4 regions of the Halomonas sp. M1 genome follow, and region 1 is predicted to be linked to each of the others. Evidence: predicted binding sites of a transcription regulator. Region 1 holds the regulator's gene; each other region holds the start of a gene.
The links. Region 1 encodes sigma-54, which starts transcription at its own class of promoters, with help from an activator protein. Its sites were predicted from a motif close to TGGCACNNNNNTTGCTNT; they were not measured.

Region 2: P8S54_RS08985 (NCS1 family nucleobase:cation symporter-1) is a predicted target of sigma-54. The motif match lies at 5,293-5,310, and genes of this name have one in related genera.
Region 3: P8S54_RS16720 (sugar phosphorylase) is a predicted target of sigma-54. The motif match lies at 4,687-4,704, and genes of this name have one in related genera.
Region 4: amt (ammonium transporter) is a predicted target of sigma-54. The motif match lies at 4,815-4,832, and genes of this name have one in related genera.

The regions. Positions count from the first base shown of each region.
Region 1 is NZ_CP121119.1:909,733-917,252, reverse strand. It holds gene pmbA (metalloprotease PmbA) at 1-1,143, shown strand, start outside; gene P8S54_RS04180 (HPr family phosphocarrier protein) at 1,184-1,453, opposite strand; gene rapZ (RNase adapter RapZ) at 1,515-2,432, opposite strand; gene ptsN (PTS IIA-like nitrogen regulatory protein PtsN) at 2,510-2,980, opposite strand; gene raiA (ribosome-associated translation inhibitor RaiA) at 2,985-3,293, opposite strand; gene P8S54_RS04160 (RNA polymerase factor sigma-54) at 3,381-4,796, opposite strand; gene lptB (LPS export ABC transporter ATP-binding protein) at 4,902-5,669, opposite strand; gene lptA (lipopolysaccharide transport periplasmic protein LptA) at 5,681-6,172, opposite strand; gene lptC (LPS export ABC transporter periplasmic protein LptC) at 6,181-6,753, opposite strand; gene P8S54_RS04140 (HAD hydrolase family protein) at 6,753-7,295, opposite strand; gene P8S54_RS04135 (KpsF/GutQ family sugar-phosphate isomerase) at 7,325-7,520, opposite strand, start outside.
Region 2 is NZ_CP121119.1:1,965,372-1,972,891, forward strand. It holds gene P8S54_RS08975 (EAL domain-containing protein) at 1-2,460, opposite strand, end outside; gene P8S54_RS08980 (LysR family transcriptional regulator) at 2,754-3,659, shown strand; gene P8S54_RS08985 (NCS1 family nucleobase:cation symporter-1) at 3,720-5,237, opposite strand; gene P8S54_RS08990 (nitrilase-related carbon-nitrogen hydrolase) at 5,863-6,729, shown strand; gene hydA (dihydropyrimidinase) at 6,764-7,520, shown strand, end outside.
Region 3 is NZ_CP121119.1:3,644,516-3,652,035, forward strand. It holds gene P8S54_RS16705 (c-type cytochrome) at 1-986, shown strand, start outside; gene dsbG (thiol:disulfide interchange protein DsbG) at 1,082-1,822, opposite strand; gene P8S54_RS16715 (TlpA family protein disulfide reductase) at 1,922-2,737, opposite strand; gene P8S54_RS16720 (sugar phosphorylase) at 2,891-4,654, opposite strand; gene nrdR (transcriptional regulator NrdR) at 4,810-5,310, shown strand; gene ribD (bifunctional diaminohydroxyphosphoribosylaminopyrimidine deaminase/5-amino-6-(5-phosphoribosylamino)uracil reductase RibD) at 5,310-6,479, shown strand; gene ribBA (bifunctional 3,4-dihydroxy-2-butanone-4-phosphate synthase/GTP cyclohydrolase II) at 6,553-7,520, shown strand, end outside.
Region 4 is NZ_CP121119.1:511,168-518,687, reverse strand. It holds gene folD (bifunctional methylenetetrahydrofolate dehydrogenase/methenyltetrahydrofolate cyclohydrolase FolD) at 1-425, opposite strand, end outside; tRNA gene P8S54_RS02340 (tRNA-Pro) at 638-714, shown strand; tRNA gene P8S54_RS02335 (tRNA-Arg) at 807-883, shown strand; tRNA gene P8S54_RS02330 (tRNA-His) at 988-1,062, shown strand; tRNA gene P8S54_RS02325 (tRNA-His) at 1,096-1,170, shown strand; gene amt (ammonium transporter) at 1,302-4,676, opposite strand; gene P8S54_RS02315 (FAD-dependent oxidoreductase) at 5,011-6,252, shown strand; gene P8S54_RS02310 (hypothetical protein) at 6,394-6,603, shown strand; gene P8S54_RS02305 (peptide chain release factor 3) at 6,865-7,520, shown strand, end outside.

The DNA.
Region 1 (7,520 bases):
CTGTATGTGGGGCAGCGTAAAGGCAGTGCGTCGTCGTCCGATGCAAGCAGTGCCTCTATTAAAGCGACGGTGGAAAAGGCCCTGGCGATTGCCCGCTACACAGGGGAAGACCCCGCTGCAGGGTTGGCTGATGCTGCCCTGATGGCATCGCATTTGCCCGATTTAAAAGTGCATTACCCTTGGCCGCTAACCACCGATGAGGCTATTGAGATAGCCTTGGCCTGCGAGCAGGCTGGCCGCAGCGTGGCGGGGATTCACCAGTCGGAGGGGGCATCGCTCTCTAGTGGTGAAGGCGTGCGTGTCTATGCCAATAGCCACGGTTTTTTGGGAACGCAAAAGGGTAGCAGTCACTCGCTTTCCTGCATGTTAATCGCCCAGGATGAAAATGGCATGCAGCGGGACTATGACTACACCTCGGCGCGAAATCCGAGCGAGCTTCGTGATCCTGAAAGCGTGGGGCAAGAGGCGGCTGCTCGGACACTTAGGCGCTTAGGCGCGAAGCGCCCACCGACAGGCACCTTCCCCGTACTTTTTGATCCTACGCTTGCCAGTGGGCTAATTGGCCACCTGATGGGCGCGTTAGCGGGCGGCGCGCTCTATCGTCAGGCATCTTTTTTATGCGACCGATTAGGAACGCCACTTTTTCCCAACTGGTTTAGCCTAGAAGAGCGACCGATGGAAGTGGGGGCAACCGCAAGCTCTCCCTTCGATGGCGAAGGCGTGCAAACGCGCAATAACCGCTTTATTGACCAGGGAAATATCGCAAGCTATATGCTTTCATCCTACAGCGCTCGCCGTTTAGGGATGCAAACCACGGCTAATGCTGGCGGTGCGCGTAATATTCGATTGGTAAACCCTGCCACGAGCCGGGACGCGCTGCTGAAAGAGATGGGTCGGGGGATTTGGGTAACCGAGCTAATGGGGCAGGGCGTTAATGGCGTTACCGGTGACTATTCAAGAGGGGCCGCGGGTTTTTGGGTTGAAAATGGGAAAGTGCAGTACCCTATAGAAGAGTTCACCATTGCTGGGAATCTCAACACCATGTTTGCGGGCTTGGTCGGTGTTGCTGATGACATAGACACTCGTGGCAGTATTCACACCGGCAGTTGGTTAATTGATGCCATGACGGTCGCAGGCAGCTAGCAACTCATGTTTGGGGATAGCGGTTAGCTGATTAGTACCATCATTGATCCTCATCAAATCTCGCGTCGAACAGGCTTTGGATGGCCTCCAGCGCCTGTTCAGCGTCATCGCCCTCTGCGATAACCTTTAACTCGGTGCCACAAGGTGCTGCTAGCATCAGTAGCGACATAATATTAGCCGCGTCGGCCTTTTGCTGTTGCTTGTAAACGAAAATGTTGGCTGAAAACTGTTGCCCGCATTTGACCAGTTTAGTCGCCGCTCGCGCGTGTAAGCCGCGCTGATTGGTAAGGGTTAAATTTCGTTCTGGCACCCTGGTTCCTTTTTGCCGAGTGGTGTCGTCTTGTTGGATACGTGCATCTAAGGTGTTAAAGCTACTCAGGTTCGACTGGTTCTGAAGGTGATGGTTGCGCCGGTTGTTCACTGAGAGTGTACTGAAGTCCCAGTTCTCGATGCCTTAGCTGTACTTCCCCTATGTGTTTTACGAGCCGTTGCGCGAGTTCCTCCACCATGTAAACAGAGCGGTGCTGGCCGCCGGTACAACCGATTGCAATGGTCATATAGCTTCTCTGGCTGTTTTGGTAAGCCGGCAGCCACTTCTCTAACCAGCTGTAAATGTCGTTGCTCATCGCATCGACAATGGGGTAGCTGCTGAGAAAAGCCACAATGTTAGCGTCTCTGCCAGTGTACTGACGTAGCGTTGGGTCCCAGTAGGGGTTAGGTAAGCAGCGCACATCAAACACAATATCGGCATCTAGGGGTACGCCCCGCTTGTAGCCAAATGACTCAAAGGTGAGGGTTAGCTGGTCGCTATGCTGATGGGCGACTTGATCGGTAATACGGCGACGTAAGTCGTGCACCGAAAGCCGTGAAGTGTCGATCATGAGATCAGCAAGGTCGCGTATCTCAAGCAGCGTTTCTTCTTCTTTGTTAATGGCTTCCTCAAGCGTCATGTCGCTATCGCGAGTTAGCGGATGTCGACGACGTGTAGCGGAGTAGCGCTCTAATAAAATTCTTGCATCGGTGGTCAGGTAAATTACCTGGAAACGAATCTGCCGCTGATTGAGCTCTTCAAGTAGCGTTGGCAGGCGCTCAAGAGCTGCTGGCAGGTTACGGGCATCAATGCTTACCGCTAAATGGGTACGCCCACCCTGAACACGCAGCTCATCTACTAAAGAGCCAAGCAGCATCGCGGGTAAGTTGTCGATGGCGTAGTAGCCAAGATCTTCTAACGCTTGTAAGGCGATAGATTTACCGGACCCAGAACGGCCGCTAATGATCACCAATTGCATAGAGTTTCTCTTGGGCTGCCAAAAAATTAATGAGGCTTAAAATGAAGAAAGGTAGCGGCTAGCGTCGAGGTAGACGCTTAGTGCGCCGATTTTTCACGGATTTTTGAGGTGATAAGCTCAAGAAGTTCACGCTGGCTAGTACTTTTCCGAAGCTGTTGTCGCGTATCAGCCTCGTTCATGATGGTGGCAACTTGCCCAAGTAATGCTAAGTGCGTGTCGTCAGCTTCTTCCGGCACCAACAAGACAAACACCAGATCGACAGGGTCGCCATCAATGGCATCGAAATCGACTGGCTCGGCAAGCTTTAAAAAGCCGGCAATAGGGGCGATGCAGTGGGGGCTTCGAGCATGGGGAATGGCAACGCCATTACCTATACCAGTACTTCCCAGGCGTTCGCGACCAATTAAACGGCTAAAGACTTCCTGGCTATCCAGGCTAGGGGTGTTTTGGGCAATAAAGGTGCTGAAAAACTCCAGCACCCTTTTTTTGCTGCCCCCGGGCACGTCGTATAGCACGCGCTCCGGGGGGAGTATGGTTTCCAACGTCATTGAATTAACGCACACCAGCGCCTTGGGCGCGAGCTTGTGCTTTTTCCTTGTGTTTAACGAGTTGACGATCGATCTTATCCGCTAAAGCATCAATAGCGGCGTACATGTCATTATCTAATGCTTCGGCGTGAAGATCAGCCCCGGCTGCGTGCAGAGTGCAGGCAGCTTGCTGTCGCTCTTTCTCAACAGATAAGGTCACTTGTACTGTCGTAATGTTGTCGTAGTGGCGCTCAACGCGCGCTAGTTTTTCATTTACGTAGTCACGCAAGGCGTCAGTCAGATCTACATGATGACCAGTGATATTTACTTGCATTGACGTGCTCCTTATCCATGGGACTGTACTTCGATTGTAACCCTTTTTACGCTGTTGCAAAGCCCTATAGCGGTGTTTCCTTGTTCGCTAACGTAAACGGCGCCGTTCACTTGAAGAGGGAATGCCCATTGACTCTCGATATTTGGCGACTGTGCGCCTTGCAACACTAATTCCGCCTGCTTCCAAGAGCGTCACCAAACGGCTGTCGGAAAGCGGCTTGCCCGGTGGCTCATCTTGCACCAACTTCTTAATCCGCGCGCGGATAGCGGTGCTGGAGTGGCTGTCGCCACCATCTTGGCCGCTGACCTGGCTGGAAAAGAAATACTTGAGTTCAAATACTCCTCGGGGCGTATGAATATACTTTTGAGTGGTCACCCGGGAGATGGTGGACTCATGCATCTCCACGGCTTCGGCTATGTCCGCTAAAATTAACGGTTTCATCGACTCTTCACCATGCTCTAAAAAGCCAATCTGGCGCGCGATAATTTCTCGACCCACTCGCAGCAGCGTATCATTTCGGCTCGAAAGGCTTTTAATTAGCCAGCGGGCTTCTTGAAGGTGCTCTTTAAGGAACTGGTTATCTTGGCTTTTATCAGCACGCTTTATCAAGCTTGCGTAGTCAGGCTGAATGCGTAGCCGGGGCAACGCTTCTGGATTAAGTTCCAGGTGCCAGCCTTCATTATCGTGCCGCACGACCAAATCTGGGGTTATATAGCTATCATCGCTGTCGCCGTAGGCACTGCCGGGGCGCGGGTCAAGGCTGCGAATGAGGCGAATAACATCATCGAGTTGTTCATCATCCAGGCTCAAGCGTCGTTTAAGCAGCCGTATATCGTCTTTGCCGAGTGCCTCAAGAAATTGACGCACCAGCCGTTTGGCAGGTACTAAAAGCGGCGTCTCCTCGGGGAGCGTGGCTAGCTGAAGCATTAGGCACTCGCGTAAGTCCCGCGCGAAGACCCCGGTGGGCTCAAACTGCTGCAAGCGCAACAGGGTGTTCTCTACTTCACGCTGGCTTAGGCCGTCCAGGCCCTGAGCTTTTAAGCCTTCGCGGATGTCGTTAAGCGGCTGAGTGATGTAGCCATTGGCATCGAGGGCATCGATCAAGCTTTCGGCAATAGTGTGCTCACGTAGCGTGAAGTCGGTCATGGCAAGTTGCCAAAGCAGGTGACCGTGCAGGCTTTGTCCTGCTGCCTGGCGCTCAAAATCAGGCCCTTCGCTGCTACCGCCCGTGCTGCCCATATCTTGGTAGGTGTCGGACCAGTCACTATCCACAGAAAGCTCACTAGGGATACTTTCAGCCCATTCTGCTTCCGGCGTCTCGGTGACCGCCTGCTCGCCAAATTCATCCTCTTGTTCCAGCATTGGGTTAGCGTCGAGCGCTTGCTGAATTTCTTGCCGCAGGTCGAGTGTTGAGAGCTGGAGCAGCGCAATTGCCTGCTGCAGCTGAGGTGTCATGGTCAGCTGTGTGCCGATACGCAGTTGAAGAGAAGCTTTCATGACCATCTGAGAACCACTCGTTAATCAGAAAGCTCCACCCTAGTGCGAGTTATCCTCAGGTGCAAGTGCAATAAGCATGCCATTAAAAGTAATTAGTCGGTAGGCGCCTGTTTATAGGCGGAAATCAGCCCCGAGATAGACGTCGCGCACCTTCTGGTTATCGAGGATAGACTGTGGGTCGCCGCTAGCAATGATTTGGCCATCGCCAACGATATAGGCGATATCGCAGATATCGAGCGTGTCTCGTACGTTATGGTCGGTGATGAGGACACCGATATGTCGCTGTTTGAGCGCGCGTATAATCGTTTTGATATCACCCACTGAAATAGGGTCTACGCCTGCGAACGGTTCATCTAGCAGAATAAACACAGGCTCGGTTGCCAGTGAGCGGGCAATTTCAACGCGCCGACGCTCGCCACCGGATAGGCTCATGCCCAGGTTGTCGCGGATATGGGTAATGTGGAAGTCTTCAAGTAGCGACTCTAGACGCTGTTCACGGGCGCTACGGTCAAGCTCCTTTCGAGTTTCAAGTATTGCCATGATGTTGTCGGCGACCGAAAGCTTACGAAAAATAGAGGCTTCCTGGGGCAGGTAGCCAATGCCTGCAATAGCCCGTTCATGCATGGGTGCGCGGGTGAGGTCTAGATCATCAATACCGACGCTGCCTGCGTCAGACTTAACCAACCCAACGATCATATAAAACGAGGTGGTTTTACCCGCTCCGTTCGGGCCGAGTAGCCCCACAACGCTGCCTTGGGTAATCTCTAGGTTAATATCTTTCACCACCCGGCGACGCTTATAGCTTTTAGCCAGGTGATGAGCATAGAGCGTTTTTACCGGAGCAGTTTCGTTAGTTGCTGTGGTGCTGGGGGTTGTCACAAATGAACTCCCTATTGCGCGGGCTGTAGGGTCATGCGAATACGCTGTGATTCGCTTCCGTCGACTTCTGAGCGGGCCTGCACGACCTCTCGGTCAATGAAGTATTCCAAGCGCCCCCCCTGGAAACGATCACCTCGTTGGGTAAGCTCTGCCTGATCGATGAGCTCAACCCGGCGTTCGGCGACATGATAGATAATGCGACGTGCCCAGCCTTCCATGGGTGTTGTTTCACCGTCTAGCTGGTTCCGTAGGTAAGCGCGCTCACCCGTGGCGATTGCGCGGGCAAGTTCGCCAGCATCATTGCGCTGAATTTCGACACGCTCCCCGCGAAGCTGCATCTCACCCTGGCGAATATTAACATTGCCGCTATAGACTGCCGTGCCAGCGAGCTGATCAAGATCTAAGCGGTCTGCTTCAACTTCAACCGGCGCTTGCGTTGTTTGGGCAGCCGCTGAGAGCGGCACCGCTAGGGCTAAAAGCGCGGTGCAGATTAAAACTTTCATAGCGACTCCTAAGGCGTCTGGGGGGCGGGCGGGTGGATGCCGCGCACATTATCGGTTAAGCGAACCTGGCTAGTGTCAAGCCACACATCCATGCGTGAAGCGCTGATCCGCTGTGGCGGTTGCTGCAGAAGTACCGGCACGTCGCTCCATGCATGGCGTGTCATGCCGTTATAGTGTAATAACTCTGTATCCAACTGCCAGCCTTCATCCGGTGCCAATAGTCTGGCTGCGCCGGTTAATGTCAGCGCGTGTGTGTCCGTATTGAGCGTGCCTGCGTTGGCGGTAGCTAGCCACTCTCGCTGTTCACCATCAAATAGTGTTACTCGGGGCGAGGTGGCTTGCGTCATGGCCCGCTGGGGGGTATGAACTAAATAGGGCGTGACCAGCGACTGTTGAATAGCACCCGTTTCGCCAAACAGAGTGATTTCAGCGTTTTCTAGCACATGGCCAGGCTCATCGGCTTGAGCATCTGGGTCTGGAGCGATGTCTTGCGGGCCGCGGGGGTCTATCCATACCAGCAGGGTGCCCAGGGCAACCACAACCCCGGTTAGCCAGACGCGCTTTTTAACCCGCCGAGTCATTACGAATGCCTGTGTAGATAGGTGTCCATCACGGCATCCCAGTGGCCTTGGGACATGAGCAGCGTATCGCAGATCTCACGAACCGCGCCGTGGCCACCAAGGCGATCGGTGATCCAATCCGCGTGGGTGTGCATGTAGTCGGGTGCATTGGGAACGGTAATGCCTACTCCAGAGCGCTTGATAGGGGCCAAATCCGGTAAGTCGTCGCCGCAGTAGGCAACTTGCTCTAAAGTGATGTCAAGGCGCTTGCAAAGGTCTTTGAGTGTGGCGAGCTTGTCTTCACAGCCTTGATGGACATGGGTAATGCCCAGAGACGCGGCGCGTTGACTGACCATGGTAGAGTCTCGGCCGGTAATCAGCGCCACATGAATACCAACGCGTTTTAATAGCTTTAGGCCGTGGCCGTCCTGGGTGTGAAACGCCTTAATCTCAATGCCATCCGCTTGGAAGTAGAGCCGGCCATCTGTCAATATGCCGTCGACATCAAGAGCGAGTAGACGTACACGACGAATGCGATCAAGTAGAGCATCAGGTAGGGCCATAGAGCCTCCTTGTAAGTGTTCAATAGTTTTCAGATAACGCCGCTAATCAAAAGATCATGCATATGTAAAGCGCCGATAGGTCGCTGCTGTTCATCGACCACGGCAAGCGCAGTGATACGGCTATCTTCCATGATCCGAACAGCTTCTGCAGCAAGCACATCAGGCCCAATACGTTTCCCAGGCCGTGTCATGACATCGTCAACACACACCTCTCGCAGGTCATGA
Region 2 (7,520 bases), 1.1 Mb from region 1:
GGCCAGCTGGCAGCACGCCTCTTCCAGCACCCAGTCGCCTACTTCGTTAATTAACCGCGTGCTCTCAAGTAGTGAAATAAACACCCCGGGCGACACCATGCCGCGCTCAGGGTGCTGCCAACGTAGCAGCGCTTCTACCCCCGTTGGCACTCCGTCGCGGTCGACTTGGGGCTGATAGTGCAACCGCCACTGCTGATTGGCCAAGGCATGGCGAAGGTCTGCCTCAAGCCGCGCACGCTGCACCAACTCTGACTGCATGGCGGGGTCGAAGAAGCTCAGCGTATCGCGCCCGGCTTCTTTGGCCTGGAATAGCGCCATATCCGCTTGCTGAAGATAGTCATCGACGCTTGGCGCACTGCCATCCACCACCGTAATACCAATACTTCCGGTGACCATCACGGTCTCATCGCGCAGCAGCACCGGGCGGCGAATAGCGACCAGTAACTTTTGGGCAATCGCTTCCGCCAACAGCGCCGTCTGCTCAGCGTCTTCGTTGAGCGTATCAATCACCACTGCAAACTCATCGCCCCCTAAGCGCGCCAGGGTATCTGTTTCCCGTAGTACCGCCTGCAGCTGCGTGGCCATTTGCTGAAGCAGCTGGTCTCCGGCGTAGTGGCCTAGGGTGTCGTTGACCTGCTTGAAGTTATCTAAATCAATAAATAGCAGCGCGCCGTGATGCGGGTTCCGCGGACGAGTCTTCATCGCAGCATCCAAGCGTTCCATAAACAAACGGCGATTCGCAAGCCCGGTTAACGGGTCGTAAAACGCTAGCTTGTGGATCTCTTTTTCCGCCGCTTTACGCTCGGTAATATCGCTAAGCGTCGCGACATAATGTGTCAGTACACCGTCATTATCTTTAACCGCACTGATGGTGAGCCACTCAGGAAATACTTCGCCATTTTTACGCCGGTTCCAAACCTCACCTTCCCAGCTGCCTGATTTAGCGACATTACCCCACAGCGTGCGGTAAAAATCAGCATCGTGACGGCCCGAGCTAAACATGCGCGGGTTTTCCCCCAACACATCGCTCTCTTGGTAGCCTGTAATGCGCGTAAAGGTTCGGTTAACTTTTAAAATGCACCCCTGGGCATCGGTAATCAGCATACCCAGATGTGTTTGAAACGCAGTCGCAGCAATGCGTAGCTGCACATCATCCATCTTGGCCTGGGTAATATCCCTTACCAGTGCCAGCACCCCATCAAAACCACCGCTAGCATCACTTAACGGGCTGACAGTGGCAGCGAAATATCTCACTTCGTCCTCAAATGTCAGCGAATACTCAAGCTCCTCAGCATACCGGTGACGCCGTACGCGATAAAAGACGCTGGAAAATGCCTTCGCCACCTCCTCAGGCAACACATCACTGTAGTGTTTTCCGGTAATGTCATGAACATTCTTAAGCAGCCGGTGCTGATGAATCGCGTGAACGTAGCTCACGCACCCCTGGCTATCAAACACAAAGATCATATCCTGGATGGAGTAGACCAGCGCCTGTAGCCGCGCTTCTCGCTGCTGCGCCTCTGCCCGTGCCAGTTCTCGCTCCTGCATACGCTGATAAAGCTGCATTTCAAGCTGTAGGCGGTTGAGATAGTGGCGTAAGCCCCAGCCCCCCAGCAGGCCAATCAACACCAAAATGGCACTGAGTATCCATAGCCGCTGCCACCAGCCCGCCAGCACCTGACGCATGCTCTCACCTACCACCACGGCAAACGGCAATCCCTCAACGCGGTGCAGCCAGAACAAGCGATCATCGCCTTCCAGCGGCGAGACGATGCGCATGCTTTCGCTAGGCATAGCGCTGTTTAAAAACTGGGTAATACGCGCGTGATCAATAGGCGTCCCCAGCGCAGTCTGATCATCTAACCCTGGACGGCGCGCCACTAATTGTCCCTGGGTATCAATGATGGCGATGCTCTCACCCGCTCCCATGCTTAAGCGCTGCAGAGCACTGTCCAAGACGCGGGGAGCAATTTGCACAACCGCCAACCCGCTGAAGTGTCCCTCTAAGCCTCGCAGTCGCCGCACGTGGGAAATGTGGTAGTCGCGTGAAAAGGCTGACCAATAGAGAGGGGTTACCAGCTGTTCAAGCTGCGGCGTTTGTTGAAACGTCTGGAAAAACGCCGTGCCACGGGTATCAAAGCCGGGAGGATGACTCAAGTTAGAACTGACCAGTAGCTGCCCATGCTCATCGATGATGCTTATCTCTTCGACCATCGGCAGGCTATCGCGGCGCTTTTGAAGCAGCGACTCAAAATGGCGGTGTTCCGTAGAAAAAGGGGTCATGGGAGGCTCAAGCAACTGAGAGACATCCATTAACACCTGATCGCTCAGAGCAAACGTGGTGCTTACCCACTCCCCTACCAGCTCCGCACGGGTCGCACTGCGATCTCGGGAGGCGTTGACCTCTTGATGGTATTGATCACTTAATACCCACGTAAACAGCACCAGCAGCCCCACCATGGCCGCATAATAAAGCGCAATGCTCCCCCAGCGCTGACGCCGGTATAAAGGAAAAGCGTTGGAAGACAAAGACGATGACGGCGGCAAACTCTGCGGCATGGTGCCTTAAAATCCTTATAATTATGTTAACAACGGGAATGCAGGCCCTCTTTTGCACAGGGACAATACCCCACTGAATAACGTTAAGCGTACAGCTCTATCTACGATTAAATTGGATATAGGCTTAGTTTACAATGTAATAGAGCCATTAAAGAGCTAATTTTGCTAGGTTTCTTCAAGGATATAAAAGCACCATGCCCACTCTAGGCCAAATGAGCGACTATGAAATACGCTTGGTGCGTATTTTTAAAACCGTGGTGGAGTGCGGCGGCTTTACCTCGGCCGAAACTGCCCTGGGGATTAGCCGCTCAGCCATTAGCCAGCACATGAACGACCTAGAAGGCCGTTTAGGCTTTTCACTCTGCCAGCGCGGGCGCGGAGGGTTCAGCTTAACCGAAGAGGGCAAAGAGATTTATCAGGCAGGCCTGACGCTTCTGACGGCGCTGGAGACGTTTAAAAGCGACGTTAACTCCCTGCACCACAGCATCAAAGGCGAGCTGAATATCGGCATTACCGACAACTTAGTAACGCTGCCCGACATGCACGTTACCCATGCACTGGCGGAGCTGACCGCCCCCCATCACAGCGTTACGGTTAATATTCACATGGAGCCTTCGGATGCGGTCATCCGCGGAGTAATGGACGGCCACTTACAGGTTGGCGTGGTGCCTGCGGTGAACCTGCCCACCAGCTTGGAAACTCGCCTACTTTATGATGAGCCCTCCTACCTTTACTGCTCAGCCGATCATCCGCTTTATGAACAGCCTGACGACGCCATAAGCGCTGCAGAGATTGCCCATGCGCCAGCCATCACCCCTCGCTACCCACTGCCCAGCGATGCGCGTATAGCCCACGACACGCTTAACCCACAGGCGTCGGCCTCCGACCGCGAAGGCGCTGCCTTTTTGATTCTCACCGGACGCTTTATCGGCTTTTTACCGGAACACGTTGCCGCCCAATGGGTTGCAGCGGGCAAAATGCGCACGCTCCATGCAGCCACCCAACACTATCTTACGCCCTTTGTGTTAATCACCCGCCGCGACCGCCGTCCCAACCGAGTGGTTAATGCATTTTTAAGCTTTCTCAAACAGCCAGACTAAACCGACAACGCCCAGCCAAAGGCCGAGCGCTGTCTTTGCTGATCAAGCGTTAGTAACGTCTTATGGCTGTTTTACCGCTTCACTTGCGTCTAGCGGCGTAGGGCCCACCTGAGATGAGGTGGCTAACGCTTGGCTTGCAACATAATAAACAATCGCGCCCAACGCTGAGCCAGTAAACCAGCCGTAGTCATAGAACCAGTTCATGGTGCCGGTTAATAGTGAAAGCAACGTCAGCGCCACAGGCACACCGAAAGCGATAAATCCCGCTACATTCACCGCAGGATACGCATGGTTATCCATATAGAGGCTGGGCACGTCTAGACGCTGCTTTTTAATCAGAAAATAATCAACTGCCATAATACCCGCTATCGGCCCCAGAAGACTGGAGTAGCCCAGCAGCCAGTTAGAGTACATTTGCTCCAACGACACCCCCTGGGTAATCACCCCGGCCTTTTGCAACAGGTCATAGCCCATAAGCACCACACCAACCGCCCCGGTCATCAACACACCGCGGGTCTGATTGATAAATTTAGGCGCTATGTTCTGGAAGTCATTCGTCGGTGAAACAATATTGGAGGCTGTATTCGTGGAAATGGTGGCGATGATGATAAATAACATGGCTAACACCACCCAGAAGGGGCTGTCGATATAGCCGATCAGGCGCACGGGGTCAGCAACAGTTTGACCCACTAGCGTCTCAGATGCAGCGGTGAGCACAACACCCAAAGAGGCAAAAAAGAACATGGTCAGCGGCAAGCCCATCACTTGCCCTACAATTTGGTCTTTTTGGCTTTTCGCGAAACGGCTGAAGTCGGGAATATTCAGCGACAACGTGGCCCAAAAACCTACCATAGCGGTTAAGCCAGCAAAGAAGTAACCATAAACCGACGCACCTTCAGGGCGCGATGGCGGCTGAGCCAGCAGCTCTGTCATCGACATATGCGGCCATGCCCACATCATAAGCCCAATCCCCACCGCCAACAGTAACGGTGCGGCCAGTGTTTCCAGCCATTTGATCGATTCAGCGCCACGAATCACCACATACAGATTCATCGCCCCAAAGACAAAAAAGCCGATCACTTCACCAATGCCACCCAAGGCTGCCCAGGCAGGAATTAACGCAGAGAGCAGCAGGTGAATAGCGAGACCGCCAAACATGGTTTGGATACCAAACCAGCCACAGCCTACTAACGCCCGTACTAAACACGGCACGTTAGAGCCTAAAATACCAAACGATGAGCGCAGTACGACGGGAAAGGGAATGCCAAATTTCGTGCCAGGAAAAGCGTTTAAGGTAAGAGGAATCAACACGATGATATTGGCCAAGAGAATGGCAAATAGCGCCTCTCCCACGCTTAAGCCAAAATAGGCGGTTAGCACACCGCCTAACGTATAGGTCGGCACACAGATCGACATACCTACCCACAGCGCACCAATATTCCATTTGCTCCAGGTTCTTTCAGCCGCCTTTGTGGGGGCAATATCCTCGTTAAAGCGTGGGCTATCGCGTACGTCTTTACCTACATCAAGTTCAATTAATCCCTCTCTATCCACCATTTGGGAGGTTGAGCCAGTCATTTTATTCTCCTCAGCAGCGCTGTTGCCCGTTACATTCACGGTATCAGTCTTATGCAGAGCAATAAGCGTGCCTAAAACAACGACAATGCCATTAACTTATTGATCAAGAAGCTGACTTATCCGACAGACATACAGAACCTGTTAGCGTGATTGTTATTATTCGCCTTGTGGCTTTACAAACCACTAATCAGCGTAGTTCTTCCATAAAAAATCGCACCAAAAAGATGCTGTTAAAATTAAAAAAATCCGCCAAAAATTTATTAACCTCTTATTTTTTATGAATTTAAAAAACACACCATTAACGTGCATGCTTTCACCAATTTAGTAAAAAAAGTCATAATCGCTATAAAAAATTTAACAAATCAAAGAGTTAAATAAAACTCAAAAAAATCTTGAAAACACACCACATAACAGTCTATGTTCAAAAAGCTGTCAAATATGACAACTTTAGGAAATAACAATAATCGCTAGCCTCTCACGCTATATAAAAAAGCGAAGGGCAGCGCCACTGCACGCCACGCAGCCATCGTACTTGGTAGGAGTTAAACACTAACTCTCCACTTAACCGGTAACGAACCCATGCGCCCGCATGCGGTTGGCGCGTATGAAAAGAGAGGGCTGTAATATGCAGAAAATGAAAATTGGCTTAATTCAAATGAGCCTTAAAACCACTACTGACCTAGACCCTGCCGCAATTCGCGATGCCATGAACGAAGCGCACCTGCCAATGATTGAGCAGGCCGCCGAACAAGGCGTGCAGGTACTCTGTTTTCAAGAAGTATTTAACCAACCCTATTTTTGCCCAAGCCAGGATGAAAAGTGGTACGCCGCCGCTGAGCGAGTGCCAGAAGGCCCCACTTGCCAGATGATGCAGAAGCTGGCCGCCAAGCACCGCATGGTGATCATCGTTCCTATCTATGAAGAGACCGAGACCGGCGTTTACTACAACACCGCCGCTGTGTTCGATGCCGACGGCAGTTACCTAGGCAAATACCACAAAACCCATATTCCCCAAGTGGCCGGTTTTTGGGAGAAATACTTTTTCAAACCGGGTCAATCCAACTGGCCGGTGTTCGATACTGCTTACGGCAAAATTGGCGTTTATATCTGCTATGACCGCCACTTCCCCGAGGGCTGGCGAGCACTGGCACTCAACGGTGCTGAAGTGATTTTCAACCCATCCGCCACCGTAGCGGGGCTTTCCCAATACCTGTGGGAACTTGAGCAGCCCGCTTCCGCCGCCGCCAATGGCTGCTTTATTGCCGCTATTAACCGCGTGGGTACTGAGGCCCCATGGAACATCGGCGACTTTTACGGCTCCAGCTACATCGTTAACCCCCGCGGCAAAATCGAAGCCCAGGCCAGCGAAACCGAAGACGAACTGCTGGTACACGAGATCGATTTGGACATGGTGCGTGAGGTGCGCAACAACTGGCAGTTCTTCCGTGACCGCCGCCCCGAGACCTACACCCGCCTGACCGACGGCGAATAAGCCCTGTTACATAGATTTTTTTAAGGAGCAAACCATGAGCTTATTAATCAAGGGCGGCACCGTCGTCACCCACGCCGATACCTACCGCGCCGACGTGCTGTGTGTCGATGGTAAAATCCACGCCATTGGTACCGATTTAGACGTGCCTGAAGGCTGCGAAATCGTTGATGCCAGCGACCAGCTGGTGATGCCCGGCGGCATTGACCCCCACACCCATATGCAGATGCCGTTTATGGGCGCCGTCGCCAGCGAAGACTTCTACACCGGCACCGCTGCAGCCATGGCGGGCGGCACCACCACTATTATCGATTTCGTGATTCCCAGCCCCGGTCAGTCCCTACTCGAAGCCTTTGAAACCTGGCAGGGCTGGGCAGAAAAAGCCGCCACCGATTTCGCCTTTCACGTAGCGATTACCTGGTGGGACGAGAGCGTTAAAGAGGAGATGGGCACCTTAGTGCGCGAGCACGGGGTTAACAGCTTCAAGCACTTTATGGCCTACAAGGGCGCGATCATGGCCACCGACGACATTCTGGTGGAGAGCTTTTCGCGCTGCCTGGAGCTGGGAGCCATCCCCACGGTGCACGCGGAAAACGGCGAGCTGGTCTACCACATGCAGCAGAAGCTGCTGGCTCAAGGCATTACCGGGCCAGAAGCCCACCCACTTTCCCGCCCACCTCAGGTGGAAGGCGAAGCCGCCAGCCGGGCCATTCGCATTGCCAGCACCTTAGGCGCGCCGGTCTACTTGGTGCACGTTTCTACTAAAGACGCCGTAGATGAAATCGCCTACGCCC
Region 3 (7,520 bases), 1.0 Mb from region 1:
ACGCTTTTGCTGATAGTGGTGCCACCCAGGCAGATGAAGCGCCTTACCAAGGTTTGGTTGAGCTTGGCTTTCCAGCCCCTCAAGAAGGGGAGCTTGTGCATGTGCCGCCTACCATGGAAGACCTTGACGCTGCGGATATTCATCCCGAGCTGAAAAAAGTCATTCGCTACGGCTACGAGCTATTTACCGATACCCAGCAGCTGCGTGATGAGTATGTTTATAACGACATGAACTGTTCTAGCTGCCACTTAGGTGAAGGTCGCCAGCCATTTAGTGCCCCCGTGTGGGCCGCTGCCATCACCTTGCCGGATTTTCGAGGTAAAAATCAGCACGTCAACAACCTTGAAGAGCGTATTGCAGGCTGCTTTGCTTACTCGATGAATGGCACACCGCCTGAATACGGTAGTGATGAGATGCTGGCGCTAAGTGCTTACCACCAGTGGTTAGCGAAAGGGGCGCCCATGTACCCCAGCCAGCCAATTTATGGGCGCGGTTTCCCTGCGCCGGATGAGCCGGAACAGGAGCCCGATTACGCCCGGGGCGAAGCGGCCTATCAGGAGCAGTGTGCCATTTGCCACCGCGACGATGGTTCGGGGCATTATGAGAACGGTGAGTACGTATTCCCCGCGCCGTGGGGCGATGGCTCGAACAACTGGGGGGCAGGCTTGGTGCGGGTCGATACGGCCGCAGGCTTTATCTACAACAATATGCCGCTTGGGCAGCCTCGCTCGCTTAATGAGCAAGACGCATGGGACATCGCGTACTACATGAGCAGCCAAGAGCGGCCCCAAGACCCGCGCTATACGGGCGATGTGGCCGAAACATTAGAGCGCTTTGGCCCCACCTTCCATAATAGCTCGCTTTATGGGCAAACCCGCGAGCACGACGGCCATGTATTGGGCGATCACGGGAATATGGGCGAGAAAGGCGACGTTATCCCTTGGAATGTAGGTATGCCTCGCTTTGAGCAGCTTGCCGACGAGTAAGCCATCAAGCACAGTGATCATCCTAGTAATACGCATCGCAGTAACATGCATTGTAAGTAGGGGCAGCCAAGTAGCTGCCCCTACTTGTTCATCTGTTAGGGGGCTTCGCTGCCCATCATCTCAATCAGGCGTTCTTCGCTAGGCATTCCTTGAATGCGGTCAATACGAATGCTGCCGCTCTCTGTTTCGCGCTGAAAAGCGCTGGTAGGCGTGGCGTACAAGCCTAGCTCTTCAAACAGCTGATTATTGGCATAGACCTGCTCTTCAATATCTCGTGGCTGAGCGCTGGCGCTGACGCGCGTACCTTTACTGTGCGCATTAAGCGCGGCGCTGGGGTCGTCTGCGCCTAGCATTGTGGCCGCTAATGCAGGGCTGTTGGTGGCTAAAATGCCGACCATAATATGGCGCAGTTGGACTTTACCTGCCTCTACCCACGGGCGTGCTTGCTCCCAAAGCTGATGGCAGTACGGGCAGTTGGCATCTGTAAACGTGTAAATAATGCGTGGTGCTGCGGTGTCGCCATCCTGTATCCAGTGGCTCTCTTCCAGCAGTTGCCACGTTTCAGCTTCCAAAGGAACACGGACGTGCTCATCAAGCTGGGCTTCGGTGAGGTCGTTACCGTCGCTATCCATTAACGTACCGACAATCGCGTGCTCACCATCGGGTGTTAAGTAGATCGCCATGTCCTGGCCCTGTACGCTGGCGCCATAGCCTCGAATTCCGCCGGGTGCCTCGAACTGACCGTGAATCGTTAACCCCTGATTGCTCAACGCCTGAACCGGCGCGGGAAGGTCTTCGGCATAGCTTAGCGGGGCAGCGCCAAGGCCCGCTAACATCACAAAGCGGCCTAGGGAGGGAAGCCTTAAATGGGAAAGAGTAAAACGTTGCATAACCGTATCCTTAATTAATGTTCAGCATCGTGGCGCTGAAAAACGCTATCTTAAACGCTCTAACCCTTGTTCTAGGGTGGCGCGGGAAAGCTCACCGAAGTGGGTGTTCACCAGTTGGCCTTCGGCATTGTAGTAAAGCGTGGTGGGCATGGCATGGGCGCCAGTAGCTTGACCCAGAGCATTGGCTGGATCTTGCCAAACATTTTCCAACGAAAACGCATGTTGGTTCATAAATGACGCTATTTGCTGGGCGCTTTCCCCTTGGTTTACAAACACAAAGGTAATGTCCTGTTCAGCTTGTTGGGCTTGCTCAAACACGGGCATTTCACGGATGCAGGGAGGGCACCAACTTGCCCAGAGATTCACCACCATTGGCTGCTGCTCTTGCTGTGCAAAGTGGGGAAGACTGGTCGTGATGCCTTCCTGAGTGGTTAAAGCAATGTCAGGTAAAGGACGGGACTGCTGCTCAATCAGGGTCGACCCTCCAACAATTAGGCCCCAGGTGAGACCGCCCACCATTAACGCACCGCTAAGCGGGATGCGCTGGCGGGGGGAGCGCCACAGCGCCCAGCCCGCGTAGCCTAGCGCAGCAACGAGCCCTCCCAAAATATCAAAGCCACCGTCGCGAATGTCCAGGCGGGCTAGAAGACTGTCGTACTCTCCCCAATAGCGAATAACAAAAACGCCCCGTGCGGCAATAATCGCGACAAACAGCACGGTAAATAGCGTATCGCTCACTGCGACGCGGTGTCGCTGGCCGATGAGTGCCCCCGCCAGAAGCGCGAGCAAAAAGGCTAACCCAATGACGAGTTGATGAAGGCTAAACCCCATAGGGCCAATCGCAATGCTTTGCTGCAGCATAATTAACTACAATCCTTAGTAATGATCCGTGCCACAGTGTGTCACTGCGTGATTATTTGGCGATTATGTTTTTCTGCACTGAGACGTTATGCCGCAATGCAAGCTTGAAGATTTCTATCCAAGTGCTGGTTGTGTTTTATCAATTGGCCTTGGTCAGTTAATAGCCGCCAGCCAGCGTACCGCATAAGGGGATAAAGCGGCTTTTTCCTCTCCTTGGCTATTGGGATTCAAGTCTTGCCAATCATGTAGGCTGAGCGCCTGGTTAACCGCTTCACCCGCGCGCTCTAGTGGAAGCTGTGTGTCGGTAACGTTGAAGAGTGCTAGCAAACGACGGCCGTCGCTAAGCGGGCCACGCTCAACCGCTAATAAGTCAGGCGGGCTTGGCAGCACACGCTGAGCAGCATGCGGATGGAAGCAGGGCTCGCTGCGGCGCAGTTCCAGCAAGTGGTTAAGCGTATTGAAAACTTTATGGGTGGGTGTAGAGGGGTTTTCAAGCAGCAGTGCCAGCTCATCACGCTTCCAGCGCCGCCGATTAATTGAGCGAAGACGCCCGCTGCGTTCCACGCCTTCTACGTCATTCAGCGTGCCGGTCAGCGTATGCAGGTAGAGCGCAGGAATGCCCTGTAGGCTCAGCATAATGGCTTGGCTACATATAAAACGGGCAATTTGCCATGGATCTGGCCCCCGCCGCGTGCCACGCATGGCTTCAAACCAGGTAATGTTAATTTCATAGGGGGTATCGCTGCCGTCGGGGTTGCTGCGCATGCTGACGAAGCCGCCAAAGCGGTGCATTAGTTCCAATAGGGCATCTCGCTCATGGTCACGCAGCAGACCTTCCAGCGGGCGTACGCCAATACCATCATGGCTGGCAGTAAAGTTTAAGTAGGTGCACTGCTTGGGCAGCACTGGCAGGTTGGCGAGCCAGTGTTGGAGAGTGGATGCTTCACCTCGGGTTAATGTGTGCAACAGCAGTGGCGGCAGGGCGAACTGATACACCATATGGGCTTCGTCGGGTGCCCCCTCGGGCAAACGCTCTAAGCCAAAATAGCTGATATTTTCTGCATGAGGCACGTTGGTTTCGGTAATCAGCAGGGTGCCGGGGGCTATTTCGTCCACAATGGCTCGCAACAAGCGCACTACCGTATGGGTTTCCGGTAGGTGAATGCAGGACGTGCCCAGACGCTTCCATAAAAATGCCACTGCATCTAAGCGAATAATGCGCACGCCTTGCTGAAGATAAAAAAGCAGGATACCGACAAACTCGAGTAATACATCGGGATTCTCAAAATTTAAGTCGATTTGATCTTCCGAGAAAGTTGCCCACAGGTGGCGGGTTCCCCGCCGCGTAGAAACGGGCACTAAAAGCGGGCTGCTGCGTGGACGTGTCACTTGGGTAACATCGGTTTCCGGGTCTACTTCAATAAAGTAGTCCCGCCCGGGTAGGCTGCCGGCTAAGTAGTCCACAAACCAGAGCGATTCCCGTGAAACATGGTTAAGCACCAAATCTGCCATCAGGTCATAGTGGCTGGCCAGCTCGCGAATATGTGTCCAGTCGCCCAGCGTCGGCTCTACTTCCCGGTAATGGATCACTGAGAAGCCGTCATCGCTGCTCCAGGGGAAAAAGGGCAATACGTGCACCCCGCTAATCCGCTCGCCCAGGTAGCGTTGGAGAAATTCACTCAGCACCGCAAGGGGAGGGGCGTCTTCAGCGACAATTGTGTCGCCGTAACTGATCACCCACTGGTCTTTCTCGCTCCATGTTGGTGCGTCGGGGGCGGCTGTTGCTGTCTGCAGCGCCGCTGGTAGCCTAGGTCGAAAATGCGCAAGATGCTGCTCTAAGCGCCGCTGAACCTCGCCTGCCCGCGGGCCGTAAAGGTGCGTTAAATAGTGATGTACCGTCTGCTCGAAAGGGGTCATGCGGGCGCTCTCCTAAACAACGTGCGACAAACGCTGCAGCTTGTGTGCCAAATCGTTACAATGCTAGGTTAACGCCGCGTTGAATAAATATGCTTTTTTGTGCTGTTAGCTGCACGTACTGATAATCTGCACGTACTGATAATAGGTTGACTGCCATGCATTGCCCTTTTTGTGGTGCTAATGATACTCGAGTGTCCGATTCTCGGCTGGTAGCAGAGGGTGACCAGGTGCGTCGGCGTCGCCAGTGTGCCAGCTGCCATGAGCGCTTTACGACGTATGAAACCGCCGAGCTCATCATGCCCCGAGTGGTGAAGTCTGACGGATCTCGGGAGAGTTTTAACGAAGCCAAATTACGGGCAGGAATGCTGCGCGCGCTGGAGAAACGTCCCGTAAGTGCCGAAGCGATTGAGGCGGCGGTTGAGCGTATTCGTCAATCGCTGCGCGCCAAAGGGGACCGAGAAGTTAACGCCCGAGAGATTGGCGAGGCTGTTATGCAGGCGTTAAGCAATTTAGACCAAGTTGCCTATATTCGTTTTGCCTCGGTGTACCGTAAATTTCAGGATTTAGACGAATTTCGCGCTGAAATAGACCGGCTTTCCCAGGAGCCTGATCAAGAGCGATCGGTGGCCACTCACCCTAATGGCGGTAAGCAGTAATGGGCGCTGAGCCACGCCACGCTGCGTTCTCTTTACAAGATCATAAGTACATGGCGCGGGCGCTTCAGCTCGCCAAGCAAGGGCTTTATACCACCGACCCAAACCCCCGCGTGGGCTGCGTTATCGTCCGCTATGATGAAAGCGATGAGGGGCGAGTGGTCGGCGAAGGCTTTCACATCAGCGCCGGCGGCCCTCACGCTGAAATACACGCACTAAACGCAGCGGCTGGCTTAGCCCGCGGGGCAACCGCATACGTTACGCTGGAACCTTGCTCCCATACCGGCCGCACTGGGCCATGCGCGGTGGCGTTGGCAGAGGCCAAGGTCTCCCGTGTGGTTGTCGCGATGGTCGACCCCAATCCACAGGTAAGTGGGCAAGGTATTAAGCGGCTACAAGCCGATGGGGTGACCGTTGATGTAGGCCTTTTGGAAGCGGATGCACGGGCGCTAAACCCTGGTTTTATTTCCCGTATGCAGCATAAGCGGCCTTTTGTGCGGCTTAAAATGGCGATGAGCCTTGATGGGCGTACGGCGATGGGGTCAGGTGAGTCCCAATGGATTACCGGCCCCGAAGCGCGTAGTCAGGTACAGCGGTTGCGGGCGCGTTCCAGCGCTATTTTAAGTGGCGTTGAGTCGTTGATTATGGACGATTCACGGCTAACCTTGCGGGCCGACCAGCTGGCGCTGGCGAATGCCGATGAGGTGGTTAAACGCCAACCGCTGCGCGTTATTTTAGACTCCCGGCTCCGCTTGCCGCTGGCCGCCGCTTGTTTGCGCGAGCCAGGACGCACGCTGTTGATTACCACCGAGCAGCACAGTGAAGCGAAACGCCAAAAGTTAGAAGCGGCGGGCGCGGAAATAGTGGTGTTTCCTGCCGACCAAGGGGGGCGCATTGCCCTGGCTGACATGCTGCACTGGCTAGCCGATAATGAGCAGGTTAATGAGCTGCTGGTGGAAACAGGCGCAACGCTGGCTGGCGCGCTGTTAGATGCCAATTTAGTTAACGAACTGCAGTTATTTGTCGCCCCCACGCTGCTCGGTGGTGAAGCCAGGCCGCTGTTTGCCCTGCCGGGGTTAACCCGCATGGCAGACCAAAAGCGGCTGACGATTAAAGAGATACGCGCGGTTGGGCGTGACTGGCACATTATTGCCGAACCTGATACTGACTAGCGCAAGAATGCATAGCAAGGTACCCTGACGCGCGAAATCGCATGCAATGCGACCACTTTATTTTGGAGATTCCATGGCGCACTTCTCTTCTGAGGGGCTATCCCCTATCGCTGAGCTGGTGGAAGACATTCGCCAGGGCAAAATGGTGATTCTCATGGATGATGAGGATCGCGAAAACGAAGGTGATATCATCATGGCGGCCGAAAAAGTCCAGGCCGAGCATATCAACTTCATGGCGCGTTATGCGTGTGGCCTTATCTGCATGCCCATGACCCGCGAGCGTTGCGAGCAGCTTAATCTGCCGCTCATGGTGCGGGACAATGGTTCCGGTTTCGGGACTAAATTTACGCTCTCTATCGAGGCAACAGAAGGCGTCACAACGGGCATCTCTGCGGCAGATCGTGCTCGCACCGTGCAAGCGGCTGCAGCCCCCCACGCCAAGCCGACCGATATCGTACAGCCAGGACATATTTTTCCGCTGATGGCCGAACCGGGTGGGGTTTTACGTCGTGCTGGTCATACTGAAGCGGCCTGTGATCTTGCGGCTTTGGCAGGCTGTGACCCCAGTGGGGTTATCTGCGAAATCATGAATGATGATGGCAGTATGGCGCGTCGCCCCGAGTTAGAAGTGTTTGCCAAGAAGCACGGTATTAAAATCGGCACGATTGCTGATTTAATTCACTACCGTATCGTCAATGAGCAAACCATTGACCTGATCGAAACCTCAAGCGTTAATACTGCCCATGGCAAGCTGGCGCTGCATGTATTCCGCGACCGTATACAAGGCGCGCACCACTTAGCACTGGTGAAAGGGCAGCCCACCCCAGAGCAAGCTACCACGGTTCGCGTGCATTTGGCCGATACGCTGCGGGATGTGCTCGGCTTACTGAAGGGCGAGCAGTGCCGCTGGGACGCTCAGCGTGCGATTAGCGAAATTGCCCAGGCACCCGCTGGGGTGTTCGTTCTGATCGATGATGGACGCCCGCATCAGGATTTTAAAAATCAGCTGGATATTTTCCTCGACCGCGTGCGTCAACCGCG
Region 4 (7,520 bases), 400 kb from region 1:
GTACAGGGCCGCAGCGACGGCATTCGCTGGGCTAAGCGGCCAATGTTGTAAGGGTGAAAGCCATCAACATCCTTATCAGGACGGATGCGCTCTAAAATGGGTCGTGCATCCATATGGTCTGGCAGAGGTAGTTGAACCAGAATGCCATCAACCGCAGGGTCATCGTTTAGCTGATCGACTAGGGTTTCCAGCGTTTCCTGCGTGGTGTTGGCGGGCAGGGCGTGTTGAAAAGAGAGAATGCCCGCTTGCTCGCAGGCACGGTGCTTGTTGCTGACGTACACGTGAGACGCTGGGTCTTCTCCGACCACTACAACGGCTAGTCCGGGTACTCGAGTGCCGGCTTGCTGGCGTGCGCTGACTTTTTCGGCAACGGCGTGACGGACATTAGCGGCGATGGCTTTGCCATCGATGAGTTGGGCGGCCATGTAATGAGATCCCTATGCGAGGTTGAAGAGCAAAGCAGACTGCTAAATACGTGCAGCAACGCGCTTTCTATTAAGGAGCAATTTTCGCATGCTAGGGCGGGAAGGCAAAGCATCTATCGAATCAATCACTTTAGGTGTTGACTTTAAAATTAGAAGTAGTAATATATGCCTCGCTTGAGACGAGATACGCAGCAGCGTCTAAGGTAAGAAATCGGGATGTAGCGCAGTCTGGTAGCGCGCCTGCTTTGGGAGCAGGATGTCGGGGGTTCGAATCCCTCCATCCCGACCACATACCTAGCGCGGAAGACGGCAGCTTGCTTTTCCAGACTTTGGTTGTGGTCAAGTGCTCATCAGTATTCAGCTAGATAGAATGCTTTATGTGCGCCTATAGCTCAACCGGATAGAGCAACGGCCTTCTAAGCCGTAGGTTGCGGGTTCAAGTCCTGCTGGGCGCGCCATTAATGATATAGATAATTACTTTTAACAAGGTAATTAGATCTACATTAAAAAATGGTGTTCGTTAGCAGTGATAAAAAGTAGTTCTTAAAGTACTTCATCTATGGTGGATGTAGCTCAGTGGTAGAGCCCCGGATTGTGACTCCGGTGGTCGTGGGTTCAATCCCCATCATCCACCCCATTGATGTAACGTACTACCCAGTTTTAGGTTGTGGTGGATGTAGCTCAGTGGTAGAGCCCCGGATTGTGGCTCCGGTGGTCGTGGGTTCGATCCCCATCATCCACCCCATTAACCTTTCAACACATTTGCAACTTTTCATAAATGGCTGAATTTTTTTTGAGCCAACCCTCCCTGTAGATCTTAATCCCTTAGCTTAATTACCTTTGTTTTGCATTGTCACCTTATCCTCTAACGTCATTCTATCTTGGCATTACCCTTATGCTATTGTCAGTTGTTTCTGTAATAGCCTCTGGCCTGCCCAGCAGATAACCTTGTGCGTACTCAATTCCTAATGATTTTAGCGTGTCCAGTGTGTCCTGAGTTTCGACATGCTCGGCAATAGTATCGATTTCTAATGCTTTTCCCACCGCGTGAATTGCTTGTACCATAGCCTTGTCAATGGGGTCGTGGTGAATGTTGCGTATAAAGCTGCCATCAATTTTTATATAATTCACGGGTAGTTGCTTAAGATAGCTAAACGAAGAAAGCCCTGTACCAAAATCGTCTAATGCGAACTTGCAACCGAGCGCTTTTAGCGATTGGATTAATTCGCTGACTTTTGAAAGCTGCGCAATGGCAGTGCTCTCGGTAATTTCAAAGCATAAGCTTCCTGCTGGTAGGCCCGCTTTACGTACTTGTTGAATCAGTTCATGGCAAAAAGCACTATCTGAAAGTGATTCTCCGGACAAGTTAATGCCCCAATAGCCGATTTCGTTATCATCTGAGCCGCGGTGTCGATCCGTTAGCCATGCAAGCGTATTGCGAATTACCCAGCGATCAATCCGTGTCATAAAGTGGTAACGTTCGGCGGCAGGTAGAAAACTGCCGGGCGAAATAAGTATGCCGTTTTCCTCGAGACGTAACAGTATTTCTTGGTAGCCAGGTTTTGTCCCACAAACGGCGCTGACTGGCTGAGCAAAAAGTCGGAAGGTGTCATTATCAAGAGCGTTTTGTAACCGTTGAATCCATTGCAACTCGCCATGGCGCTCTAATAAATGGCGGTCACTGGGTTGATGGCTATGAATGCGGTTTCTTCCGGCTTCTTTGGCGATGTAGCAGGCGGCATCAGCGGCATGAAGGGCATCTGATAAGTGCATAGGGTGTGCAGGTGTGATCGGCACCAGGCCAATGCTAACGCCAATGCCAAACGTGTGGTTTTGCCAAACAAACCTATAGCATTCGATGTCAGTACGCACTGCTTCACAAATATGTGCGGCTTTGTCTAATGGGCAGTCTGGAAGAATAAGCGCAAACTCATCACCGCCAAGGCGAGCAACCGTGTCACTGTTGCGCACGTGGGTTTTTAGTTTTACCGCTACTTGCCTTAACAGTTCGTCGCCCGCTAAGTGGCCGCAGGTGTCATTAACAATCTTGAACTGGTCTAGATCTAAGTAACAGAGAACATGCGAGTGCTCTGGGTGTTCGAGCAGCTTGGTTAACACGGTTTCAAATGCACGGCGGTTGACTAATCCGGTTAGATTATCGTGAGTTGCTTGGTAGTTAAGCTGTTCAGAGAGTTTTTGTGTCAAGCTTACGTCTTGGAAAACAACCACGGCGCCTAATGTGATGCCCCGCCGAGAGCGAATCGGTGCTGCACTGTGTTGGATTGGGTGACGCTTGCTGTATCGGTGTAATAATTGGCAGTGTTCGCTGTATTGAACGGCTTCGTGCTGGGTGAGCACCTGGCGGGCAGGGTTATTAATCAGCTGCTCGTTAACGTCATCATATAATTGATAAACTATTTGTATCGGCTGATTAATGGCATCCTCCAATGTCCAGCCGGTGAGCCGTTGTGCTTCTGTATTCATAAAGGTGATGTTGCCGCTTACGTCACAGGTAATCACTCCGTCGCCGATGGATGCCAGTGTTATGCGAGCAAGGTCCCTTTCTCGATTCAGTTGTTCCTGAAGCTGTTTGCGTTCGGTGATATCTCGCACCATGCCTGAACACTCCGAGGCCGAGCCAATGGCGCCTTCGCTTACCTGAATCTCTAAGTAGCGCACCTGCTGCTCTTTTGTGCGTAGTTTAACTTCATGACGTGCGCCGGGGTGGAGGGTGTTATTGGGAAATAGTTTGCTGACGGGTTGGCCAACTAGCTGTTGAGCGTTTACCCCAAATAAAGCTTCTGCGCCGGGGTTTAGGCCGGTTAGAGTGCCGTCAGACTGCCATGTGATCACACCATCGCGTAAGTTGCGGAGCATCACTTGCGTATGGCCTACGGCGCGCTCAAGGGCGGCGGAAACCCGGTTGTAGCCAGCGGCAATCTCGCCTACTTCAGTAAACGGGTCGGCGTCTATGCGTTGGTGCATATCACCCTGCCGCTCGTGTTGTCGCATATGCTCAAGGAGCTGGTGAAGCTCATTTTTTGCGCCATGCTCTGCCAAGTTAAGACCCATTTTTTCAGCGTCTTCAGAGACACGCAGGGGTAAAAAGCGCTGTGTTACGCTGAAGAGCAGCCAGGCGATGCCAAAGCTCCATGCACCACAAACCATCACGCCGATCAATTGGATTCCAAATTGGTCTGTTCGGCTCAGCGCGGTGCCTAAAGTACTCATATCGGCAAACCAGGGAAGTGCTAATGTTCCCCAAACGCCCGCCACTAGGTGGGCAGGTATTGCGCCCACTGCATCGTCAATGCGGCGCTTTAACAGCCACTCGCTCGAAAGAACCATAAGAACGCCGCTGACACTGCCAAGTAAAAATGCGGCTGATAGTGAAAGGACGTGTACCCCTGCAGTTACTGCCACTAGCCCTGCTATTGCGCCGTTAATTGCGTACATCACATCGGCATAGCGTCGTATGCGCCAGCCCACTAGCATGGCTGATAAGACTCCGCCTACAGCACCCAGTAGGGTATTGGCGAGAATGCTGGGTACTGCACTGCTAAGCGTTAAAGTGCTTCCTCCATTAAAGCCAAACCAGCCTAAAATCATGAACAGGGCACCAAGCATCGCGAGCGGCAGATTTCCTGCAGGAAACGTGGCGGGCGGTTTATCAGGCTGGAAGCGCCCATGCCTTGGGCCAATAACTAATACGGCGGCTAGCGCCACCCACCCACCGACACTGTGAACTACTGTTGCACCTGCGAAATCGACGAAGCCTAGTGCTGCTAGCCATCCAGGTGATCCGCCTAGTAGGCCGCCCCATGCCCAGTGGCCAAATATGGGATAGATAAGCAAAGCGATCCAAAAGGCCGTCCATAGGTAGCCGATAAATGTCATTCGCTCAGCCACAGCCCCCGCCACGATAGTCGCTGCCGTGGCACAAAACATGGCTTGAAAAATAAAGACCGTTATCAGCCAGCTGTTTGCCGATTCAAGATCCCAGCCAAACAATGATGTGCCAATCCAGCCTGAGTGGGAGGCTCCAAACATCATCCCAAAACCAGCAAGCCAAAACACACTTACGGCGATGGCAAAGTCCGCTAAGTTTTTCATGGCGACGTTGATGGCATTTTTAGTTCGTGTTGTGCCAGCTTCAAGGCACAAAAACCCCGCTTGCATAACGAAAACTAATGCGGCTGCCCACAACACCCAAAGCGTATCGATTAACGTAGTGTCAAAACCGTAAGACATTGGCAAACCCTTGTGCAGTATTGGTGCGTATTCAGCACTGCTATGGTGCTACTAGCTGTCAGGCCCGCTTCATCAAGCCCTGATAGACCTTTTCGTTACGCACACTGATAGATGGGTAACCGTGGTGCTGATAGATATTAAGCAATTGTTGTGCCGCGTTTAGTAAAGTCATCCGTATTTGTGTTTTTTGCGACATGAATATCTAAAAATACACTAAAAAACAGTTTTTATGACTGTGTTAAAGCTTGTCAGATAGTGATATTTTTCAATAAGTTACTTGCGCAGCTACCTGGGCTTATATGCGCAATCATTGTTAAGAAAGGAGTGCATCAAAATGGCGCGTCAATCGGTGGTGTTAGGGGCAGGAATGGTAGGCGTCAGCATTGCATGGCACTTACAGCAGCGTGGTCACCAGGTGACACTCGTCGATCGCAGCCAGCCTGGCCGTGAAACCTCCTTTGGTAATGCGGGCATTATTCAGCGGGAAGCAGTTAGGCCTTACCCCTTTCCTCGGGACATGAAGACGATTCTCAGCGTATTGCCGAATAACCGTGTGGATATTCGTTATCGCCCGGCGGGCATGTTTAACGCAGCATCACCTTTGCTGAGCTACTGGCACCACTCATCTTCGCGGCTTTATAAGAAAATTATTCCTGAGTGGGCTTCATTGATTGAGCTCTGCTTAGAGACCCATGGGCCAATGATTGAAGCCGCTGGCGCGGATCATTTAGTTCGCCGTGAAGGGTGGTTGGAAATTTATCGTACGCCTGAAAAGCTTGCCAAACGTGTGAAAGAGGCAGAAGAGGCGCGAGCGCTATATAACGTGCAGTTTGCGGTGTTAGATCGTGCTGCTCTGACTGCGAAAGAGCCGGATTTAAGCAGTGATATTATCGGGGCTATTCATTGGCTCGATCCATGGACAGTTGCCGATCCGGGTGGGCTAGTAGCTGCATACGCTGCTTCGTTTGTTGAGCAAGGCGGACGAATCTTGCAAACCGATATTAATGGTTTCCAGCAAGAAGGAGAGGGTTGGAAAGTCGATACTGCTGCTGAAACGTTAGAAGCCGATGAGGTTGTCGTGGCGCTTGGGCCGTGGGCAGGTGAGTGGATGAAAAAATTGGGTTATCACTTCCCGACCTTTGTTAAGCGTGGTTACCACATGCACTATGCAACGCAACCCAATGCTAAGCTTAATTACTGGCTGATGGACGCAGAGGTGGGCTATTTGCTGGCGCCTATGAACGCGGGCGTGAGGCTGACGACAGGCGCAGAGCTTGATCGACTTGAGTCGCCGGCTCATGAGCAGCAGTTGGGTGCCGCCGAAAAAGTGGCTCGCACCGTTTTTCCGCTTGGCGAGCGGCGCGACGCAGCTGCTTGGAAAGGCGCACGCCCATGCTTGCCGGATATGAAGCCGGTGATTGGCCCAGCACCGCGTCACCCAGGGCTGTGGTTGGCATTTGGCCATGGCCACCAAGGGTTTACGTTGGGGCCAGCCACAGGACAGTTGCTTGCCGATATGATGGAAAATAAGCCAACGGCTATCGATATGGCGCCGTTCCGCGCAGACCGTTTTTAATTAGCACGGCAGAGGGTATTAAAGCTGCCCTAGAAAGCGACCTATCGGATGAGATGTCTGAACCTAGGTGATGAGAAATTTGGTGTGAAGGTCTCGGATTTGCTACGCTTGAAGCGTATTTTTTGAAATGTGAGGTGAAATATGGATGTTGCCGCAAGCAATGCAGTAAGCACCGCTCTGTACATGAACCAAGCGCAAACCGCTGAGCAAGCTCAAATGCAAGTTTTTAGAGAGGCACTTGAGGATCAGGCTAACCAAGTAACAGAGGTTCTGGCATCATCAACTGCGGGTGCTGAGCCGGATCTTGCGCAAGAGGGTAGCCTAGGTACTCAGGTCAATACATTCGCATAGATGTTTTGCAAAGAGCTATCGTAAAAAGCTATCAAAAAGAACTTTCAAAGAGGCCTCGCGTAAGCAGTCGCTTTTTTGGAATGTACTATTTCAAACGTCGGTTATCCGGCGTTTTTTTGTGCGTTGTTTTTGCTTGAGATACATGGGCGTCACCTCGTGGTATGCCGTTATAGCCTAGTTGCGTTACCATATGCCCACTCAAGCGCCGCTGTTGTACGCGCTTCCCCGGATTGAATATTGCACCATCTTTCAGAGAGCCTAATGTCTGACGCTAACATAGCGCGCGAAGCTGAACTGCGCCGTACCTTTGCTATCATTTCACACCCTGACGCGGGTAAAACAACTATCACTGAAAAGCTGCTGCTGTTTGGGAACGCTATCCAGATGGCTGGCTCGGTGAAGAGTAAGCGCAATGACCGTCATGCTACTTCTGACTGGATGAAGATGGAGCAGGAGCGGGGTATCTCGGTAACCACCTCGGTGATGCAGTTCCCCTATGGTGGGCGTATTGTAAACCTGCTAGATACGCCAGGGCATGAAGACTTCTCCGAAGATACTTACCGCACGCTGACAGCGGTCGATTCAGCGTTAATGGTGATTGATGGCGCAAAAGGGGTTGAGGATCGCACCATCAAGCTGATGGAGGTGTGTCGTCTGCGCACTACGCCTATCCTGACGTTCATCAATAAGATGGACCGTGATATCCGCGACCCCATTGAGGTGATGGATGAAGTAGAAACCGTATTAAACATTCAGTGTGCGCCGATGACCTGGCCAATTGGCATGGGACGGCATTTCAAAGGGGTGTATCACCTCTATAACGACGTCGTTCATCTGTATACACAAGGTCAGGGTAGTCGCATTCCTGACGATAAGCGTATTGAAGGGTTAGATAACCCTGAAGTGGATGCTGTGTT